DNA from 2 places in the Ruminococcus sp. N15.MGS-57 genome. Region 2 is predicted to be linked to the other one. Evidence: predicted binding sites of a transcription regulator. Region 2 holds the regulator's gene; the other holds the start of a gene.
The links. The regulator NrdR, encoded in region 2, represses ribonucleotide reductase genes. The targets are predictions, from matches to a motif close to CACNANATNTNGTG.

Region 1: nrdD (anaerobic ribonucleoside-triphosphate reductase) is a predicted target of NrdR. The motif match lies at 5,102-5,115, and genes of this name have one in related genera.

The regions. Positions count from the first base shown of each region.
Region 1 is NZ_LARF01000019.1:9,616-21,288, reverse strand. It holds gene WS40_RS05795 (glycosyltransferase family 2 protein) at 1-789, shown strand, start outside; gene WS40_RS05790 (YfhO family protein) at 776-3,724, shown strand; gene WS40_RS05785 (zinc ribbon domain-containing protein) at 3,857-4,678, shown strand; gene nrdD (anaerobic ribonucleoside-triphosphate reductase) at 4,754-5,044, opposite strand; gene WS40_RS05775 (M48 family metallopeptidase) at 5,177-5,863, opposite strand; gene WS40_RS05770 (SH3 domain-containing protein) at 5,920-6,447, opposite strand; gene WS40_RS05765 (hypothetical protein) at 6,785-7,717, shown strand; gene fliB (flagellin lysine-N-methylase) at 7,818-8,921, shown strand; gene WS40_RS05755 (hypothetical protein) at 8,918-9,253, opposite strand; gene WS40_RS05750 (hypothetical protein) at 9,240-9,692, opposite strand; gene WS40_RS05745 (hypothetical protein) at 9,732-9,992, opposite strand; gene WS40_RS05740 (metallophosphoesterase family protein) at 10,075-10,557, shown strand; gene WS40_RS05735 (LysR family transcriptional regulator) at 10,636-11,562, opposite strand.
Region 2 is NZ_LARF01000005.1:64,907-76,579, forward strand. It holds gene WS40_RS01845 (CIA30 family protein) at 1-905, shown strand, start outside; gene WS40_RS01850 (heavy metal translocating P-type ATPase) at 984-3,083, opposite strand; gene WS40_RS01855 (hypothetical protein) at 3,083-3,331, opposite strand; gene WS40_RS01860 (EAL domain-containing protein) at 3,803-5,722, shown strand; gene WS40_RS11260 (hypothetical protein) at 5,854-6,000, shown strand; gene WS40_RS01865 (aspartate kinase) at 6,200-7,519, shown strand; gene nrdR (transcriptional regulator NrdR) at 7,608-8,060, opposite strand; gene WS40_RS01875 (glycoside hydrolase family 130 protein) at 8,348-9,523, opposite strand; gene WS40_RS01880 (ABC transporter substrate-binding protein) at 9,972-11,390, shown strand; gene WS40_RS01885 (CPBP family glutamic-type intramembrane protease) at 11,453-11,673, opposite strand, start outside.

The sequences.
Region 1 (11,673 bases), on a different contig from region 2:
GCACGCAATGACGAGCATATCGTGGGCGTGAATTTTTCAAGAAATTTCGGCAAGGAGAGCGCAATTTTCGCAGGACTTGAAACTGCAAAGGGCGACGCCTGCGTACTGCTAGACTGTGATTTGCAGTTCCCGCCTGAGGTCATAATCGAGATGTACAACATCTGGAAAAACAATGACGTTGACATTGTTGAGGGCAGAAAAAATTCCCGTGGAAAGGAAAACCCTGTATACAAATTTTTCTCTCTGTGGTTTTACAAGATGATAAACAAGTCAAGCGGACTGGACATGGAAGCGGCTTCCGATTTCAAGCTTCTTGACAGGGCTGTGGTAGATTCACTGAATGCAATGCCTGAAAGACTGACGTTTTTCAGAGCAATGTCAAGCTGGGTAGGCTACAAGACGGAGCGTGTATATTTTGACGTTGCTGACAGAGAGATAGGCGAATCAAAGTGGTCTGTAAAGGGGCTTTTCAAATTCGCCATAAACAGCATAACCTCTTTTACCTCTGCGCCTTTGCAGATAGTGACAGTATGCGGTGTCATAACGTTTATTTTCTCTGTCATACTGGGACTTCACACCCTTATCAAAAAGCTTATCGGTGCGTCGGCGGTAGGATTTTCAACGGTCATAATCCTACAGCTTCTCACATCGAGTATAATAATGTTCAGTCTTGGAATAATAGGCTTTTATCTCTCAAAGATATACGAGGAGATAAAACAGCGGCCTAGATACATAATCCGTGATATCATAAGAAAAGACGACGAGGAGAAAAAGAATGGAAAAGACTAAGACATCTCCCCTTTCATTTATAAAAAAATGGTGCTATGATAAGCGGCTGTACTTTTTGGTGTTCTTTCTGCCTGTGGCAATAATGTTTTCTGCCTATGCGTTTTTCAAGATACACCCTATAGGCGACAGCTCGGTGCTTGTGCTTGATCTGAACGGTCAGTATGTTTACTACTACGAGCAGTTCCGTGACGCTTTCCATGGCAACGGCAGTTTTATCTACAACTGGTCACGAAACCTCAGCGGAGAAATGTTCGGTGTGTTTGCATATTATCTTGCAAGCCCTTTTATGCTGATACTTGTGCTGCTGCCGAGAACGATGATGGCGACCTCTATCCTTATTTTACAGCTTGCAAAGATAGGCACGGCGGCTGTGACGTTCATGTTCTTCTTAAAAAAGATATCAGTGCAGAAGCCTAAAACTATCTCACTTATCATATTCCCTACCATGTATGCTCTTATGTCATACATGGTGGTACAGCTTATGGACCCCATGTGGCTTGACGGACTTATCTATCTGCCGCTTATATGCTGGGGCGTTCACAGGCTCGTTGATGAGGGCAAGCTTGTGCCTTATATAGTGCCGCTGGCGCTTATGTTCATTGCACATTTCTACATCGGCTATATGGTAGGAATTTTCACGTTTTTCTACTTCTGTTGGTACTGCCTTTCAAGAGAGGGCAGGATATTGCCAAAAAAGTTCTTCTCACGCTGTGTGGCTTTCGGTATCGGCACGCTTGTTGCGCTTATGTGTGCAGCGTTCGTTCTTATAACCGTTTACAATTCTTTGAAGCTTGGCAAATTTGAATTCACTGACCCTGATTTCTCACTTGCAACACAATTTGATTTTCTCACGTTCATAACAAAGCTTTTCCCAATGTCATATGACACTGTTTACCCTGAGGGTATGCCTATGATATACTGCGGAACGGCTGTATTGATACTTGTTCCGCTGTTCTTTATGAACGACAGGATAACGATGAAAGAAAAGACCTCTACAGGTCTGCTCACTTTCCTGCTTGTAATACTAATGTATATAAAGCCTGCCGACATGGCGATGCACGGCTTCCAAGTGCCGAACTGGCTGCCTTACAGATATTCTTTCATATTCTCATTCCTGATGATAGTAATGGCGTTCAGGGCGTTTGAAAACCTCGAGGGCATAACGGCAAAGAACATCGGCGGAATTTTCTTCGGACTTATGGTATTTCTCTTCTGGTGTGAGCGTGAGAACTACTCTCACTTCCAGCTTTTTGAAACAAAGACAAGTGAAACAGGCGACACCACAAACGTTATACAAGGCATATGGGTATCCATGATAGCTCTGGCGGCATATTTCGCACTTATCTATCTTATCAAGAAATATCCAAAATCAAAGGCTGTTTGTATCGTAATGGTAGGCGTTCTTGCGGTTGAGCTTTTTGCAAACAGTGCTGACACTATCGACAAGATAGACACTGACGTTGCATACAGCAAATACACCTCTTATGAACCTTACATGACGCAGACGAGAAACGCTGTGTCAATGATGAAGGAATATGACCCGTCGCTTTTCTACCGCATGGAGGCAACTTTCCACAGAACTGTAAACGACCCTATCGGAACAGGCTACAAAGGCATTTCACATTCAAGCTCAACAATGAACGCACCTGCCCTTATGATGCTCCACAAGCTTGGCTATGCTTACGGCGGTCACTACACAAAATATGACGGCACAACTTTCATGACCGACGCTCTGTTTGACATAAAATATCTTATGGACAAAACGGGCAACACCTCTTTTGTAGGCACAAGAGTTAAAGTCCCTGAGGAATACAAGCTCACTACAGAATACACTGAGGGCGACGCAACATATAAATTCTACAACAACCCTAACGCTCTTGGTCTTGGCATGGTATCGTCACCGAGCATTGAGGACGTGTCACTTTCTGAAGATAATCCTTTTGAAAATCAGAACATGGTATTCAACGCCCTCGCAGGCACAACAAAGGAATATTTCACAAAGATACCTGTTATAAACAGCGAAATGGAGAACGTTTCTACATCTCAGCTCACTGACGGACACACGAAATACTTCCCTACAGACACTTCCATTGCAGAATGTCACATTGACTATGTTGTGAAAATGGATAAGGACTCATATCTTTATATGTATCTTCCAACCAAATATGAGCGTTCCTGCAACGTGTGGATACAGGACGAGGACGATTATATGGACGGCTCTGAGCCTATGGAATATTCAGGTCAGTTCTTTGTGGGCGACAATTATTCCATTATGAATCTTGGCAAATTCTACGAGGGGCAGGAGCTTCGCATACGCATAACGGTAGCAAATGACGATAACGAAGCTTACTGGAAAGACCAGCTTTTCTACACCTTTGATTATGACAGCTTTGCACAGACCTGCGCTGATATGCAGAAAAATGTGCTTGAGGTCACAAGCTTTAAGGACACTTATCTCGAAGGCACTGTTAATGCTGAAAATGACGGCTCTGTACTGTTCACAACCATACCATACGAAAACGGCTGGACTATCACTGTGAACGGCAAAAAGGTGACGGCTGAAAAATCTCTTGACAGCCTTATAACTATCCCTTTGGAGCAGGGTGAAAACAAGATAACAATGAAGTTCTCACCTGACTATTGGAAGGTATCTCTTATCATAACGGGCTTTGGTGTTGCCCTGCTGGTGCTTATATTCCTGTTTGAATATAAGCGTGGAAAAGTCATGAAAAAGGTGCTTGCAAAAGCTAACTTTACGGCTGAGAGCAGTGAGAATGCCACAACCCCTGTGATAAATGACACAACTGATACAACGAACGAACCGCTGAGGATATACCGACCTGACAATGATGATGACGAAAAGCTTCGGCACATAAACGAGATGATGAAAAATATTCTCGGTGAGGACGAAGATAGCGGCAAAAACGATAAATAGCGACGAAAGCTGCGAAAAAAATCTATTGACAAGGCTTTTATAAAATAGTATTATAATAGGGACGGAAATTCTATCCGCCCCTATTTTTTCGGACAGCGGATAAAGACTTCACAAATGAAAGGAATAATCAAAATGGCAAAAAAGATCTACACCAAGAAGCTTACATATGCAGGAATGTCCCTGTGTCTGCTGAGTTTTTTCGCATTCATTCTCTCGGCAGCAGGTGCTCTTGCTGACCCTGTGGGAAAGCTCGTTTACAACAACGTTTTCACAAACAAGATAGACGTTTTGTTCACCCCCGACATTTTCGCTTATGTGAACACCTATGGTCTTTCATGCGCACTCGCCATATTCAGCCTTGTGGCGTTTTTCACATCTGCAAGAGCAAAGGGCAAGAAAAAGCTTGATGGTGCATTCGCAGGCTTTCTTATCCTTTTCCCATTTGTTGTGATGATAACAAAGGGCATAATGATATACTATGTTACGGTAAAAGGTCACTTCTCAAACGCTATAACAATGGGCTATGACAATGACAAGTTCAGGGTAGCCCTTTCACTTGCTGATGATGTTCTGCCATTTATTGCGGCTTTCCTGCTTTTTATCGGTGGACTTGTTATTGCAGGCAGACTTATGGGCGAAGATTTCGCCGTTGAGATACCTGTTGCCGCAAAGACGCCTGACAATGCCCCTGCGCCTATCCCAATGACTACACCGCAAGAACAGAGTTTTGCTCAGCCTGATATGTCACAGTTCAGAAAGCCCGACAATGCCGAGCCTGTTATGTCACAAAGCGTAGTTGAGCCTGAGATACCACAACAGACAGAGCCTATAGAACCACCTACAGAAACGGCTGAACAGCCTGTCGAGCAGACCGCACCTGAAAAGTGTCCTCACTGCGGCTCAGAGCTGAAGAGCGGAGCCAAATTTTGCAGCGTTTGCGGAAACAAGGTCTAAAAAGCTACACCAATACACTTCCATAAAAAACACGGCATATGCCACTTTTTCGGTGACATATGCCGTGTTTCATTTTTACTGTTTTGATACGCTGGGGCTTGCAAGACCATGCTTTACTCGGTCACGGACCTCCGCTCTCTTTGCGTCGTTAAATCTGTCGAGAGTTCCAACAAGATAGCCTGTTATTCTTCTTATACGCTGAAAAGGCACGTCTGCAAAGTGATAATCAACGTCAACAAAGTCGCCGTCTATTTTTAGGTCGATAGTCTGGATAGTCTTTTCAGGGTAAAGCTTCTGCGCCCTGTCGATATATGAATTTATCTCTGCCTGGGACATCTCCCCGCCTGTTACGTTCACATTTACCATTTTACATTACCTCCATTTTTCTTTGTTATACATATTGTTGCCACAATAAAAGGATACCACAATATCTTGTATTTGTCAATAGTTAATACCTACAAAGCACATGAGTATATTTTGTAGGGTATGCCTGCATGGTCAGCCTTTCATTTCTTCTCTTATGCCTCGCCAATCGGGACAGAACTTGCCCACCAAAGCCCAGAAATCCTTGCTGTGATCCATAAAGACCAAGTGGCAAAGCTCGTGAAGGCAGACGTAATCAATGCACTCTCGGCGGAAAACGATAAGCTTTGAGTTTATGGAAATATGCCTGTTTGAGATACATCTTCCCCAACTTGCTGTCAGCGGTTTTATTGTGACCTTTTCAGGCACAAGCCCTGTGGAGGCAGACATTTTCTGCATACTTTTTGTTATCTCCGCCACTGTGAGATCGTTTATGAACTTGGTGGTCTGCTCTTTTACATAGGTCTGGTCGTTGGTCTTGTTCACGGCAATGAGAAGCTTGCCGTCCTCTATCTTGGGAGAAAAATACTTATCAGTTTGAACAAGGGTCAGGGTAAGCTCGTTCCCCAAAAGTCTGAGCCTTTCGCCATCGCAGAAATCTTTCGGCAGACCCACCGCCGCCTTGTCTTTTTGCTCCTTTATCCAGCCCAGATTGTTATTAATAAAGCTTTCAAGCTGCTGCTTTGAACAGCCGTAAGGCACACGCACTGTCAAAGTGCCGTCACGCATACCCATATTAAGGCGACTTCTTTTGGCAACGTCAAGGATAAAGTCTATGCGCTCACCGTTTTTATCCTCGATAAAAGTATTATATTTCGGCACTTCAAAGCCCCCATATCCAAAAGCGCCGCACATTCTTTTGTGCGGCGCTGTATTTTTTACCACTGTACTGCTATAGAGCTGTCTGTTGTAAGATAATCCTTATAAATATATCCTGTGAGTGGACCGTCTATGTTCATGAAATTTATCTTCACATATCCGTTATCCTCATATTCAAGAACGTTTACCTGAACGCCCGGTGACATACAAACGATATTCTCAGCGTCATTATCAGGTGCCACATGAAGATAAGCATACTCTGTGACATACATTACTTCAAGCACATCTGTCTGGCTAGACTCGTCGCTGGACACATCTGTTACCGCACCGCTTTCGTCCACACTGCTGTTATCAGTAACGGACGTATCCGCAGGGGCGGCGCTGTTCACTGGCTCAGCCACAGACTCATTTGTATTTATGGTGGCAGTATTTATACCCTTTGGCACTTCTGAACTATTGCTTGCAAAAAGCCCCTTGGCAAGCAGAAGTATCACGCACAGCACAAATATGCCCACAACTATTATTGCGACAACGCTCGCCGTATTTCCCGAAGCCTTGCGGGAAACGTTATTCTTGTTATTATCCATATATTGCACGGCACAAGCCGTCACATTTCGCCTCCTTTTGCAGGAACACACCTGCACACCTGCAAACAAAGCACAGGTACATAAACATATTATAATATTTTTTATCATCAATGTCAATGACAGTTTAATTACAATATTGTCACATTTCACTCTTTAAGCCCTCTTCTTGAGATATTTGCCATATTTACACCGATATTTTGACATTATAGCCAAATAGGCGTTTACTAATTTGATTAAAATACATATTAACAGAATCAACAAAATGTGATATAATGAGTTCTAAGGGCGTGCCTTGGGAGGCGTTGCCCTTATAGTATAAAAGCAAGGGGGCAGGAAGTTGCATAAAAAAATTATCTGCGGTGCATTGTCTGCTGCAATGTTCCTGACCCTTTTTTCAGCCTGCGGTCGATCTGAAGAGAGCGTAGTCAATACTAAAAACTCCTCGTTTATCGAACAAGAGGAAGTCGTTGACAGCCCTGCAAAGATATTTTTCTCAGCATGGAACGGCAGTGAGATAACTGCTGACACGGCTAGAGAGCATGGTATGATTTTCATGGACTCTTCGGAAGAAAGTGATATGCGCTGGGCTGAGTTCTGTGAGTGCGTAAAAAGCGGCACTGAGGCTGAGATAACAGTATGCACAAGCACGCAGGTGATACATGCTGAAAGCTATTTGGAGGGGGACAGTGGAGTTCTTACCATAGAATCTGAGGACTTTTCTGAGGGCAGCATGAAGCTTTTCTCAAAAAAGCTTTCTGCCGACAGCCTTTACAGCGTTTGTGAAAACGGCTTGACGGTATATTACGCAGGAAGCAACAAGCTTTATCAGACAGAGAATGTAACAAGTGAGCTTACAGACGTTCCTTTTGAGCAAAAGATATACAAGTGCAGCAGTGAAGCCAACATGACATTCCCCTATCAAAAAATGTTTTCAAATTATGATGATTTCAGTGAATATTATTTGAAATACAATGGTGAGCTGCAAATTCAGGAAATGAAAAAGGATATGGAAGCTTTTGAAAACGAAGGCGGCTTCAACAACCATGTTATTTTTCTAAAAGGAGAGCTTTCAGGATATGAACATATCGACTACAAAGCAGTAAGGGCGGTCAAGGACAAGGATTCCCTTTTCATATATGTGGCTAAAGAGATACCCGAGAACAAGGCAGGGGCGACTTCAAAACGTCAGATAACTGTCACAGTGCCGTCAGAGTATCTTGACGAGATAAGCCCCAAAAACATAAAATGGATAGTTTTCACACAAGAGTGACAAAAGGCGGGCAAGGTGTCTGCCTTTTTTTATTCTGAAAGTTGACAGATAAAAGCATTAGTATTATAATAAGGTCAACACCTCATAAGGAGATATTTATATGAAGCTTTTTTACCCTGAGATATTTGATGAATTTGTCTGCACAGGCTCGCAGTGTTCTGACAACTGCTGTATGACCGATTGGGATATCGAGATAGACGAGGACACCTACGGCTTTTACAAAAAGCTTGACAATGATATAGGCAGGAAGTTTGTGAACTCAGTTACGGAAGACGAGGGCGTGAAATATCTTGTCCACTGCGACGGAAAATGCCCTATGCTCAACGAAAAGGGGCTTTGCTCTGTTCAGCTTGCTTACGGTGAGGAAAACATCTCAGACATATGCCGTGAACACCCGAGGTTTTACGAGTGGTTTGGAGATTACAAGGAGGCTGGCGTGGGACTTGCCTGCGAAGAAGCTGTGAGAATGTATCTTTCTGACGATGAGCCTGTGAGATTTTTTACCAAAGAGATAGATGAAGAACCTGACGACCTTGAGTTCGATCCCCAGCTTCTTGAAACCATGCTTTTTGCACGGACGGCTTTCATTGACCTGCTTCAAAACAGAGAATATTCTCTCCATGACAGGCTTGTGAACGTTCTTTCAGCGTCAGCGGAGATACAATATGCTCTTGACGAAGAGGATACAGAGGAGATAAAAGCCATTGCCCAGGAGCTTTCCCACCCTGAGATAATTGCAGAGCGTGTGGAGAGCTTGAAAAAGGCTTTGCCTGAAAAGCCTTTGGAAAATGCCGAAAATATGCTTTTGTATCTTGAACGTCTTGACTTTATAGGCGACATTCTCCCACAGCAGATAAAGGACGCAAGCCGCTTTGTGAAAAAGCTTTCCGCACCCTTAAAGGCTCAGACGAGCGGTGAGTACGAAAAGCTTGCGGTATATTTTGTATACAGATATTTTCTTAAAGCTGTGAGAGATTTCGACCTGCTGTCAAAAATAAAGGCTATGATAGTGTTCGTTTTTGCCGCAGAGGTCATAAACCTCAGTCGTGAGCAGGACGCTCACGCACGCTTTGAAACCGTCAAGGAGCTTTGCAAGGAGATAGAATACTCAGGTGACAACATGGACAGGATATATGACGACAGCTATCTTTCCGATATTTTCTCCGATACTTCTATGCTTGCACTTCTTGAATGGACGCTTTAGAGAAGAAGGTAACCAAGCCCCAGGAGAAGCTTTATGTCTGCACCCTGCTTGTATAATATGTAAATAAGCAGACCGATAAGGGCTTTTTCCTCGTCTATCTTTATATCGCCTAAATTCCCCCCAAGCAGACCGCTCAAAAGCGAACTGCTCTGAGGGGCTTTTTGTGGGCTATGAGCATTCTGAGTGCGAGGGGTTTCCTCTGCATTAGGTGGTGCAGGCTCGCTATTAGGGCTTGCGCTCACAATGCTTCGTGAACGCCTTTGCATTTCTCTCACACGGCGAATGGCTTCCTCCTGCATGGTGGTGAAATTATTGTCATCAGAATAAGCCAAGCAGATCACCTCCCAGAAGCCCGCTTTCTTTCAGTGCGGGATAGACCGCAAAAAGCTTGAATATTTTTATGAGCCTGTCTATTTTCGCCTGATTTTCTTCTTTCAGCAGAGGTCGCAAAGCAAGAAGAAGCTGGATATTTTTATCGGGCTTTGAAGCTGACTGCATAATGCTTTGTATCTTCATAAGCTTTGCAATATCAAGACCCCCTGTCTGTGTCGCTTGCGCAGGCTTGCTTTCCGCAGGTGGAGAAACGCCACCTAGGCTTTGGAGAAGCTGAGAAAAGTCCATGTTCTGAGGGCTTTGTGGAGCTTCGCTCTGACCGCCCTGTTCTCCCTGTCCGCCGTTATCCGCCGTGAGCATATCCGCAAGCTCCTTTATCTGCTTCATGCTTTCCTCGTCATTAAGCACATTCTGTATTTTGTTCATCAAATCGTCCAATTATTTCACCGCCTGTTCGAGCTTTTGCCCTGTAAAATACTATTTTCCCTGAAGCTTTTTGAATATCGCCCTTGCCTGTGGTGAGGACAATATTTTCTCGGCAGTTTTCGGATCTGACAAAGCCTTTTGAAGCATCATAGCCTCGTTTTGTGGCATACCCTGAAGCGCCCTGTCATAAACTCCGCTTTCAAGCTGACCTTTCAGCACATCAGGAGTAGTGCCTAGCTTTCTTGAAGCCACTGCAAGAAGCGCCTGCATGGCTTTTGGATCCATAGAATTGAAGCTGTTTTTTGCGCTCATAAAAAATTCTCCTTTTTTCTATAGTATTTATAAATATTTATGTTATAATATTGCTTGTTATAACTGGTAAAGGGGTGTAACTATGAGAATAATCGTTTTTTCGGATACTCATGGAAATTATTCTGCAATGCACAAAATATTCAAGAGAAACGGCGACGCCGACCTGTTTATTTTTCTTGGTGACGGCGAACGTGACCTTGACAGCCTGAGAGTGCAGTATCTTGACAAAAAGATAGTAAACGTATCAGGAAACTGCGACTTTGCTTCGCTCACTCCCGAAAACGACATATACATGACCGATGACGGTATAAAGATATTTTTCACCCATGGCCACAAGTGGGGCGTGAAATACTCTACCGACAGACTTTTTTACAAAGCCAAGGAAATAGGCGCACAGATAGCACTTTTCGGACACACACACTGCCGCTACTACGCCTATGAGGAGGGTATCCACATTTTAAACCCCGGCAGTGCAGGACAGCCGAGAGACGGCAAGCCTGCAAGCTATGCCTATATTGACATCACAAAGGACGGTGGCATATTCTGTAGTCACGTTGACCTATAATATGCTCAGGACTTAGATCTTGTTAAACAAAAAGCGGACGAACACTTTTCATGTTCGCCCGCATTTTTATGCTAAAAATTATTCTGATATCTCTTTTCTTACCCTTTCAAGCTCATCAAGGAACATCTGATCCGCATGGCTAAGGCGGTAATTGCTCTGATAGATAAGAACGTCCTTATTGGTCTTTTTGAAGCTATGACAAACTCTCTGCACAAGGCCATAACGCTTCAATATCTCCTTTGGCAAAGGACTTACCCACATGAATGAGTCTGGACAAGCCGAGAGGATATCGAACTGACTTCCTCTCTCATAGACGTAAATATGCCTGCTGTGATTATTAAGCTCAGCGTTTTTCTTCTGATAAGTCGCTGAGATGTTCGGCACGATATTATCGCCGTGCAATACCTCTATGTATTTATCAAGGACAGTTTCGTTTATCTCTTTTTCTTTAGCAAGCTGGCTGTTTTCGCTTGTGATAAGTACATAATCGAACTCCCACACGTTATGATATTTCAGATTTTTCTCTTCTATCATAGACATGAAAAAGCTCTCATATGCCACAGGATAACGGATTATACCCATGTTATATTCGCATTCCACCACTGCGTTTATGGCTTCCATGGAGTTTGTTTCCCTTATTTTTGCGTCAAGCTCCACATTCGTGCCTAACTTGTTCACAAAGCAAGTGAAAGCGTGGGTTATATAGCTTGCCCTTGGCAAAAGCAGAGAGAAGTTCACAGCGTTTTCACCATTATCCTTATAAAGGCTCTCCATTTTATCCATTTGCACAAGTATGGCCTTTGCATACTGCAAGAACTGTTTGCCCTTTTCTGTGGCAACAACACCCTTTGCACTTCTTTTAAAAATCGGAATGCCAACTTCTCTTTCCATTTCCTTTATGGCTTTTGAAAGGTTAGGCTGACCCATATAAAGTGCTGAAGCTGCTTTTGTGATAGACCCAAGTCTTTCGACCTCTACCATATATCTGAGATGAGTTAAATTCATAGTTTCCCCTTCTTTGTTATCGGTATATAAAATTTTAAGGTTGCCATATAATATTATATATGCTTTCTGTCAATTTCATTATAAAGCTTTGTTAAAAACTTGTCAACCACA
Region 2 (11,673 bases):
CTACTGCGACAGAAAATGGCTCAAAGCACACTGAGTGTACAACTTGCGGCAAGGTTATAAAGACAGAGGTTATCCCTGCCACAGGTGAAGTAAGTGACAAAAAGGAAACTGTTATCTTCACAGGCTCGGCAAAGACATCAGGCTGGGGTCAGGCTATCACACTTTCCACAACTAAGGAAGGCGGCAGCTTTGACAGCTCAGTTATCGAAAAAGACGGATATTTTGAAGTTCAGTTCAAGGGCGGCACAGACAAGGCGGAGATCATTCTCCAGAGTTGGTCAGGCGGTGCAGACTGGGCGAGAGTTTCACCAACTGAGGTAACAGAAAAGGACGGCATTGTATACGCAAAGTACAGCTACGACGATGTTGCGGCGGCGTTCGGAACAACCGATTTCTCGAAAGTAGACCGCTTCCATGTTGGTGCTGCTAACGGAGATATCGAAGTTATTAGTGTTAAGTATATTGTCGAGAAGTCAACAGAGCCGGTTGATCCGGTAGATCCTGTTGACCCTGATAAGCCGGAGCAGGATCCATATGTATCTATTTTCTGGGGTGCAAAATCATGTGGCTCATGGGGTCAGGCAGTTTCAGTTATGACTTCAAAAAATTATGGCAGTTTTGATGTTTCGTATCTTTCTGCAAATGGCTATTTCTATGTTGAGTATTCGGGTGCAGAGAACGAGCTTGAGCTTATTCTCCAGAGCTGGTCAGGAGGAGCAAACTGGGCAAGAGTTCAGCCTAGCGAAACAGGCAGAGCGAATGATCATTACTATGCTAAGTTCACATATGCAGACTGTGTAAAGGAGCTTGGTGCAGGTTTTGATAAGCTGGATCAGCTTCATGCTGCGGCAAAAAACGGTGATATCACAGTTTATTCTATTTGCTACTGTACACCTGCTAAGTAATTTAAGAAAAAAGCGTTACATTTATTAAGATGCAAAAAGAGCGAATGACGTTACGATCATTCGCTCTTTATATTTTGTTTACTTGTTTTTCTTTTTGCGCTTTTTATCCTCTAAAGGGGTCATGCTCTTTGCACAGATCGCCATTGTTGAAGCGTTGTGCAGAAGCGCTGAGGCTGACGGCTGTAAAAGCCCGAAAGCTCCTGACAGCAGAAGCACTGAATTGAACAGCAGTATAAATCTGTAGTTACTGTTTATTCGGTGCATTAGCTTTTCGCTAAGCTGTCTTATAGCCGCAAGCTGTGTAAGGTCTGCACCACGAACTGTGATGTCGGCAGTTTCCTTTGCGATATCGGAAGCATCGCTCATTGCAACAGAAACGTTCGCCGCCGCAAGGGCTGGAGCGTCGTTTATTCCGTCGCCTACCATTATTACTCTGTGTCCATGCTCTTTGAGCTGTTGAACATATCTGTGCTTGTCCTCAGGAAGAACCTGCGCCCTGAAATCTGATATGCCAAGCTTCTGTGCAGTTATCTCGGCAGCCTTTGCGCTGTCGCCTGTGAGCATCACGATATTTGTGATGCCTGCTTCTTTGAGCTGTTTAACAGCTACCTCAGCTTCAGGTCTGGGCGGGTCGCTTATGCAGAGCGCCCCTGTGAGCTTGTCGCCTACAGCAAGATAAACCACTGAGCAAGCTCCCGACTTTTCGTCGATCTCAGCCTGCTGTTCGTCTGTTATCTCTATGCCCTCGTCCTCGCAGACAAAATGCCTGCTTCCTATGATAGCACGTTTGCCGTGAAGCGTTGTTGAAATTCCGTGGGCAACTATATACTGCACCTCGGCGTGTTCCTCGGCATGGTCGATATCTCTATCGGCCGCACCCTTTACTATAGCTCTCGCTACGCTGTGAGGGAAGTGCTCTTCAAGGCAAGCCGCAATTTTCAGCGTTTCCGCCTCGGAGTAATCCCCAAGGGCTATTACCTTTTCAAGCACAGGCTCAGCGTTTGTAAGAGTGCCGGTCTTGTCAAAAACGATAGAATCGGCAAGTGCGTATTCTTCAAGATATTTTCCACCCTTTACCGTAACGTCATCATCAGCGGCTTCTTTAATAGCGGATATAACAGCTATAGGCGTTGAAAGCTTGATAGCACAGGAATAGTCCACCATAAGAACGGAAACTGCTTTTGTGACATTTCTAGTAAACAGCAGTGTAAGACCAAAGGCAAGGAAGCTGTACGGCACGATAGAGTCCGCAAGACGCTCCGCTTTGCTCTGCACCCCTGCTTTAAGGTTTTCTGAGTTGTCGATAAGCTCGATTATCTTGCTTATCTTTGTGTCGGAAGAAAGCTTGCGAACTTTTATCACAACTGAGCCTTCCTCGACAACTGTTCCTGCAAATACGCTTGCTCCTGCGCTCTTCATGACCGCAAGAGGCTCGCCTGTCATGGAAGCTTCATTTATGTAAGCTTCGCCCTCGGTTATCTGACCGTCAACAGGAATAACGCTTCCTGTGCGAACTCTTATGCAATCGTCCACCTGAAGCTGTGACATTGGTATAAGAGTATCAGCGTCCTTGCCTGCCAGCCATACCTGATCTGCCTTTATCGCCAAGCTGTCGGTAAGAGCGGCTCTTGTTCTCGCTCTTGTGTAATCCTCCAGCAAGCCTGATACAGAAAGCAGGAACATGACAGTGCCAGCCGTGTTGTAATTTTTCTGGATAAGACAAGCGCTTATTGACGCTCCGTCAAGCACCTCAACTGTAAGCTTGCCGTCAAACAGTGCGCTTACGCCCTTTGCTATGTATTTAAGTCCGCTGTACACGATAAGTGCTGCGCCTATAGGTGCAGGCAGAATAGCTTTTCTTATATATCTTTGCATCACAAGCTTTGCAAGGTCAGACTTGAATGTTCTGTCTATCTCCTCGGTGTCATACTTATTGTCGCTGACAGGTGCCAGGTCGCTTCCTCTGAGCTTTCTTACAAGTTCGACAGCTTCGGCTCTGTGACCCTCTTTATAGCGTATAAGTATTCCGCCGTTCTCATAGTGAGCCTCGCAGGCGATCGCCCACGGGTTTGACATAACAAGCTTATGTATCGACCGTTCAAGTTCTTTTGTGAAAGCGTTGCTACCACAGCGGAAACGTATGCGGCGGGGCTTGTCATAAACGATCTGAGCTTTCATTATTCAGTTACTTCTTCCTCGTCATCTATCCCTGCCTCGACCTTAGCGTCATAGCAGATGTCAGATGCTTCGTCCTTCATGCTTCTCAATGCTGACTGAGCGTCGCTCTTGAGCTTCATTCCCTTTGCAAGACCTGTAACGGCAAGCTCTCTTGTTTTCTTAGCCTTTACGACTTTCTTGCCAAGAATGACTGCGGCTGCTCCGCCTACTGCACACCAGAATTTCTCGTCTTTAAAACATTTTAACATAATATTACCTCCTGTTTTGTTTTTAGATATTAGTAAGAACTAATTATTTCGGCATATACAGAAACTCTGCCAAAATACGAGCATATAACAAGTCCTCTGACAGGATCTTTACCGTGATTTCAGTATAACTCTATATTGTTTATTAGTCAAGTCAAACCGACAAATTTAAAAATTATTTAAAACTATATATAATCTTTTGCCGTAAGTTAAATTATCATCGTTTTTCTAACTTTTCATTTTTGGGTGAAGCTTTAGGATAATGTTAAAATGTTTATGATATCTTATCAGTAAACCGCAAGAATGAACATTACAACGAATAGATAATAATTGACAAAAACCATAAATTCGGGCTTTTATTTATATGTAAGTTATGCACACAACCAAAAATATTATAACTTTTTGTTAAATCGGTTGAAGCCATAACAGAGTTATGTTAAAATATTATCATAACAATACGGGGAGGTCTGCGTTGTGGGTTATATTATCCATTATGATATATGTGCCCTTGTGATATATGCTATCACAGGAGTTGTATTCTATTTCAAAAAGCGTATTCCGTGCAACAAGAATAAGGTCTTTGGCATTCTCGTGGGCGACTCGGCTTTGTCAACTGTGTTGGATATTTTAAGTGTGTTTTCTACCGGCGAATGGGGCATAGGGCTTAAAATCTTCTTCCATACGGCTTATTATTTTACACATAATCTTATTCCGTTTCTATTTGTGATATATATACTTTTCCTGACGGACGGCTATAAAGAGATGTCTGCTCTTTTCAAAAGCTTTTTATATACACCGATGATCGTTGATCTTTTGCTTGTGATTACGACGCCTGCAACACATTTTATCATATATGTGGATAGTCAAGGTGGTTATCATCGTGGCACTCTTCAGCCACTTACATACATTGTGGCGATTTATTATCTTATATTTGGCATCGTTTACGCAATGGGTAATAGAAGTATGCTATCAAGACAGGTGGTCACTTCTATAACAGCCTTTATCTCAATGACGGTAGTGGCGGTAATTGTTCAGATGATCAATAAACTCCTTCTTGTGGAGTGCTTTGCGGCGTCTGTATGTATGCTTCTAATAATGTTCACTTTGCAAAGTCAGGACGATATGATAGACCAAGGAACGAAAATGCTCAACTGGAGCAGCTTTGTCAATAGGTGTTCCATAAAATATGCCTCAGCTTCTGATTTTACATTATTGCTCATAAGGATACCGGATTTCAAAATGTTTATGAAAACCTTTGGCGGACGTTTTTCCAACTCTCTGTTAAGAAGCTTTTCCGACTATCTTTATAACTTTGTTAATCTGGGCGATGGATTTTATTTGGAGGACGAATGCTTTGCTCTTATGTTTCCGAAGGATTCTGAAAAGGTGGGGGAAACGTATCGTGCGATAAGGAAAAAGCTGTCTGAAAACTGGAATATAGGTACTGTTGATACTTTGATAACAGCCTGCTTTATGCGTATCGACTGCCCTGAGGACGTTGACAATGCAGATATGCTGGTGGACTTTATCGAGCAGTTCAAGCATCGTGAACCTGAAACGGAAAGACTTCTTCATGCAACTGACATAAACTTTTATGACAGCAAACGTCGAAGCGAGGTAGAGAATGCTATAGACAAGGCTCTGGACAATCGTGGCTTTGAGGTATACTATCAGCCGATATATTCAAGTTCAAGAAACAAGATAGTTTCCTGCGAAGCCCTTGTTAGGCTTAAGGATGAAAAGCTTGGATTTATCCCTCCACAGGAATTTATTCCTATAGCTGAGGAAAACGGCAAGATACTCAAAATAGGCAAATATGTTTTCGAGGAAGCCTGCCGCTTTATAAAGAAAGGCGTGGGAACTTCACTTGGTATAGAATATGTGCAGGTAAACCTATCGGTAGTCCAGTGCATGCAATCTGACCTTGTAGAGCAGCTTCTCAGCATTATGGACAGATACAAGGTAGACCCATCGTCTATTTGTCTTGAAGTAACGGAAACTGCGGCGGTGTATACTCCGCACATTATGGAGAAAAACATCAAGACCCTTTCCGACTATGGTGTGAAGTTTGCACTTGACGATTATGGTACGGGATATTCAAATATGACATATCTTCTCAGCCTGCCTTTCAGGTTTATCAAGCTTGAAAAGGAAATAGTCTGGGAATGTTTCAAGAGCGAAAAGGCGCATATCGCCATTGAAAGTACAGTGGCGATGATAAAGAAGCTCAATATGCAGATAGTCGCCGAGGGTATCGAGGACAAGCACCAACTTGACACGCTTCTTGGCATGGGCTGTGATTTCATTCAGGGATACTACTTCTCAAAGCCTGTTCCTGAAAAAGATTTTATTGAGGTGCTTAAAAAGAATAATACTCAGGCTGTGACGGTTTAAGCAGTCTGATGAAAAAAGCCCTGACTTCGGTCGGGGCTTTTTTTCACATGGTTTTCACTTTGCATTAAGGTTTGTTTAAGTAAGGAACGCTATAATATAGTCATAACAAAACCAAGACGGGAGGCGTTCTTGTGAACGTAAGTAATATGGCTATTCTTATTATTGCGGCTGTGCTGCTTTCTTTGCCGCTTGTTTTATCCGCTGCATTTTGTGTTGAAGAACGCTGGGGTTTTCTTTCACGAAAACATGATAAGTGGATAGACGAACATTACAGATAATAGGCAGACAGATTAAGTATGAGTTGTCCGCCATACAAATACAAGCGTATTTCACAAACATACATCGAAAAAACTATAAAAATTAGTCCATTTATACATTGACTTAATCACGCAAATTCGGTATACTATTTATTGTAACGTCAGCGTGGGAAAAGTACGCAGACAGGATTAATTCTATAGTTTATAAGGGGTTTGTGAAATGACAAAGGTTGTAAAATTCGGTGGAAGCTCTCTTGCAAGTGCTGAGCAGTTCAAAAAGGTAAAGGAGATAATCACAGCGGAAAGCTCAAGAAGATTTGTTGTGCCGTCTGCTCCTGGAAAAAGATTTTCAAACGATACAAAGGTAACTGATATGCTTTATGGCTGCTATGATCTTGCTGCAAAGGGCAAGGATTTCAGCAGCGAGTTCGACGCTATCAAGGAAAGATATTACGGCATAATCAATGATCTGGGTCTTGACCTTTCTCTTGAAAAGGAGTTTGAAACTATCAAGGCTTGCTTTATCGGCAAGGCAGGACGTGACTATGCGGCTTCCCGTGGCGAGTATCTTAACGGTATCGTTCTTGCTAAATATCTTGGATATAACTTTGTTGACGCTGCTGATGTTATCTATTTTAACGATCAGGGTCAGTTCGATTCTGCAAGAACAAACGAGGTGCTTCCTCAAAGACTTGCTACACTTGACAATGCGGTAATACCTGGTTTCTACGGCTCAATGCCAAACGATACTATCAAGACATTTTCAAGAGGCGGTTCTGACGTAACAGGTTCTATCGTTGCCGCAGCAGTAAACGCTGATCTTTATGAGAACTGGACAGACGTATCAGGCTTTCTGGTATGCGACCCTAGAATTATCGACAACCCACAGCCTATCACTACCATAACATATAAGGAACTGAGAGAGCTTTCTTACATGGGTGCAGGCGTACTTCATGAGGACGCTATTTTCCCTGTAAGAAAAGCAGGTATCCCAATAAACATCAAGAACACAAACAAGCCTGAGGATATGGGTACAATGATCGTTGAGTCCACATCTCAGAAGCCTGCATTCACGATCACAGGTATAGCAGGAAAGAAGGGTTTTACTGTAGTCAATATCGAAAAGGATATGATGAACGCAGAGCTTGGTTTCGGCAGAAGAGTTCTTGAAGTTTTCGAGAAGAATGGTATCTGCTTTGAGCATATGCCATCAGGTATCGACACAATGTCTGTTGTTGTTCATCAGGCAGAGTTTGCTCCAAAGGAGCAGGAGATAATGTCAGGTCTGCACAGAAACTGTCACCCTGATACAATTGATATTGAAACAGACCTTGCGCTTATTGCAGTTGTGGGACGTGCAATGAAGTCAAACAGAGGTACAGCAGGCAGAATATTCTCAGCCCTTGCACACGCTCATGTAAACGTAAAGATGATAGATCAGGGCTCTAGCGAGCTTAACATCATCATCGGTGTAAACGAGGCTGATTTTGAATCTGCAATGAAGGCTATCTATACAATTTTTGTTGATACACAGCTTTAATACAATATGAAAAATATGGCGGACGGCTTTGGCTGTCCGCTTTTTTGGTGCGAAAAAAGCGTCCCGAAAATTATCGGAACGCTCTTATTTATTTCTTCTTGTCAGAAAGCTCAGTGATTATCTGAATGAACGAATCAACGTCAGAGAAGTCCTTGTAAACGGAAGCAAAACGCACATATGCAACGTGGTCAAGCTTTTTCAGACCCATAAGCACCATATCGCCTATTTCACTGGTGGTGGTTTCAGTCTGCATTTTGTTTGCGAAGGTGTTCTCTATATCGTCAACAAGGTTTTTCATATCATCAACACTGACAGGACGCTTTTTGATAGCGTTCTGAATGCCTTTTATAAGCTTCTGTCTGTCAAAAGGCTCAAACGAGCCGTCACGCTTGTATACCATAAGCTGTGGCTTTTCCACCACCTCATAAGTAGTGAAACGCTTTCCGCATTTCGGACACTCACGGCGGCGACGCTTTTTTCCCTCGCTTGGACGTGAATCTATTACTCTTGTATCTTCATAGTTGCAAAAAGGACATCTCATTATAAACACTCCTTAGTTAAGAGAAAATTTTGTGCGTGATATTGCATATATTGTGCTTTTATTAATTAATTATACCATAGATTGTGGACGATTGCAATAGGGTATATAAAAAAAGTTGCGGTAAAGGGACTCAGCAATTTTGCGGCAGACAAACCATAGCATAATTGTAGAGGACGACGTCCCCTACATGGGTAGTGCAATATTTATGCACAGATATGGCAGACTTGAAAAAAGTTTTAGTGTACAAAAAAACAGACAGCAGAAGCCGTCTGTTTGTGTTTGATATATTACTTGTTAAGATATTCGAGATTTTTTCTGATAAGCTCGCATCTCTGCTTTACGCAGTCAACAGAACGCAGTGGGTCTGACGGAGTGTTGAATGTGTAATCCATAAGCTTGTCGATCGTTGTTGCCGCAACGTGAAGTCTTGTGTCTGATGAAGCGTAGTAAATATACACGTCACCGTTTTCACGAACGATCGCACCGTTTGTGAACGCAACGTTTGATACGTCACCCACTCTTTCATTGCCGTGTGGTGCAATGAAAAGTCCTGACGGCGAAGCGATTAGCTTAGAAGGGTCTTTAAGGTCAGTTGCAAATACATAAATTACGTATCTAAGACCTGCGGCTGTGTTTCTTACGCCATGTGCAATGTGTATCCAACCCTTTGGTGTCTTGATAGGCACTGCGCCTGCACCGTTCTTTACCTCTGTGATTGTGTGATACTGCCTTGGTGAGATAACAACTTCGTCTGTGCAGATAACAGGGTTTGTGATGTCTTCGCAAAGACCGAAGCATACTCCTCCGCCTGAGCCAGTTTCGATAAAATCGTCCTGTGGACGTGTGTAGAATGCGTACTTTCCGTCAACGAACTCAGGGTGAAGTACAACGTTTCTCTGCTGTGGCGACTTGGATTTGAGATTAGGAAGTCTTTCCCATGTCTTAAGATCCTTTGTCCTTACGATTCCAGCCTGAGCTGTAGCGGCAGAAAGATCGTTTGAAGTCTTGTCCTTGCTCTCTGAGCAGAATACACCGTATATCCAGCCGTCCTCATGCTGAGTAAGTCTCATATCGTATACGTTTGTTTCCTCCGGTTCAGTGTCAGGAAGCTGAACAGGGAAGTCCCAGAAACGGAAGCCGTCAACAGGACTGTCGCTCTCTGCTACTGCAAAAAATGACTTTCTGTCATTGCCCTCAACTCTTGCAACAAGGTAATACTTGCCGTTGAGATAAATAGCGCCTGAGTTCAGTACTGCGTTTATGCCCAATCTCTCCATGAAGTATGGATTTGTCTCAGGGTTCATGTCATATTTCCAGATAATAGGTGCGTGTGCGGCTGTCAGAACAGGGTAAACGTATCTGTCATAAATTCCGTTGTAGCTGTCGGACACAATGTTTTTTCTGTTGATGAGAGCCTCGTATTCGGCTGTCACCCTTGCTTTGTTTCTTTCAAAATCTGTCATATCAAGCAATTTCCTTTCGGTAAAAAAATCTTCTTAAACAAGTATACTATAATAATTCGCTAATTACAAGTACCACTGAAAACATCAAACGATTACATGAAAAAAGTTTTACGAACTGCATAAATGCTGTACATATTTTGCTGTTTTGGTTAATGTTTTCTACAAAAAGCTCTTGTATCTGTTTTATATTCATTCAAAACGGGCATATTGAATATTTGAACTTTATGCGTATATTTTAAACTATATTGATCGTAATATTGCGCTTTAACAATACATATGGATTTAATTGTGCAAAGTATACAATTAAATTGCTGATAATTGTGCTATAATGGTGATTGACAATAGCTTTATATGTGTTGTATAATTATAGCAAGATTTAATATATGAACTCATCAACTACATACGGACAGCTTTGATGCTAAAATATTGAATTATGGAGGAATATTTTATGAATTACAAAAAGTACATAGCGGCTGTAATGGCTTTGTCAATGGCAACAGGAGTAGCGGGTTGCGGAAGCTCATCAAACTCTTCAAGCAAGGCAGAGGACGATTTTTCTGCAACAGAGAACGTTGCGGTAGCTGACACGGAATCTATCGAGGCTATCCCAGAGGGTGCTGAAAAAGAGATACTTTATCTCGGTGAGGGCGACATTAACCCTACTAAGGGCAGTCCTGAGAAGAGCACAGAGCTTCAGCTTTTTGAGAGCAAAGGCGGAAAGATAAGATTCCAGCAGACTTCAAATGAGGACAGATTTGATAATCTTGCTGCTGCTATCACAGCTAACAAGGATATTCCTGATATATTCAAGTATGAGTGGCTTGCATTCCCTTCACAGGTAGTAAAGGATATGTATCAGCCTATCGACAGCATCGTTGATTTCAGCCAGCCTTTGTGGTCTGCAACAAAGGATACAGCAGATCAGTTCATGCTCAATGGAAAGCATTATGTTGCACCTCTTGGCTATTCGGCTTCTGCTATGCTCTGCTATGATAAGGATATCATTGACGCAGAGGGTCTTGACGATCCATATGAGCTTTATGTAAACAATGAGTGGACTTGGAAGAATTGGGAGGATATCATGTCCTCATATGTTGGCAACGCACCGGCTGATACTGAGCGTTACGGCGTAAACGGCTTCTTCAGAGCGCACGTTGTTCAGCAGACAGGCAAGCGTCTTGTAAACTATGATCCTGCAACAAACGAGTTTTCAAGCAATCTTAACGACCCTGATATCGAAAAGGCTCAGAACTTCCTTTATAATATGATGAAGGATGGACTTATCCTCAACGGCTGGGTAGGCTCTGCAAGAGATTGCTTCAATCAGAACTGCTTGTTCTATGCAATGGGCGAGTGGGCTTACACAGGCAACCAGACTCCAAAGGAGGGCGAGAACTGGGGCGTTGTTCCTATCCCTCAGTATGACGATAATCAGCAGAAGATAACAACGTCTGATATGACAGCTTTCATGTGGGTAAAAGGTTCAACAAGAAGCGAAGCTGTTAAGTGCTGGTTTGAGTGCGTAAGAGCTTCAAAGACAGATCCTAAGTATGAGCAGACAAACAAGGACAAGTTCATGGAGAACAACCCTAATTGGACAGACGAGATGTATGATGTGAAAATGGACGTTGTTTCTGACGATTACCTTATGCTCTTCGACTATGCTTACGGTATATCTTCCGCTCTCGGCGACAGAAAGCAGTTTGACGGAAACCAGTGCCTGGTTGACGCACTCTACAGTGATGCTTCAAATGTTAATGAAGAGGGTGTACAGTCCACATGGACGCAGGTTCGTGAGAAGTATTCTGCAACTGTAGATTCCGAGATCAAGGAACTCAACCAGAAGATCGCAAGCCTTAAATCATAATAAATAACTCCGGATAAAAATAACGCAGGCTGTAAAAAGTCTGCGTTATTTTTATGCGTATTTTAGAATAGCCCAAGACCTAAAGCTGTGCGGACTGTGATGAAGATAAGTCCTGCAAAGGCGAGTATGGTAACAGGTGCGGTGAGATAGATGACTATCTTTTTGCCTTGTGAAACGTCAGGGCAGAAGTTTATGAGTCTGAAGCTGTCACGGTGATATCTAAGCTCTTTTACGAAAAGCACAAGACCAGCTATCATAAGTCCGAACGAAAGCAGTGCGACAG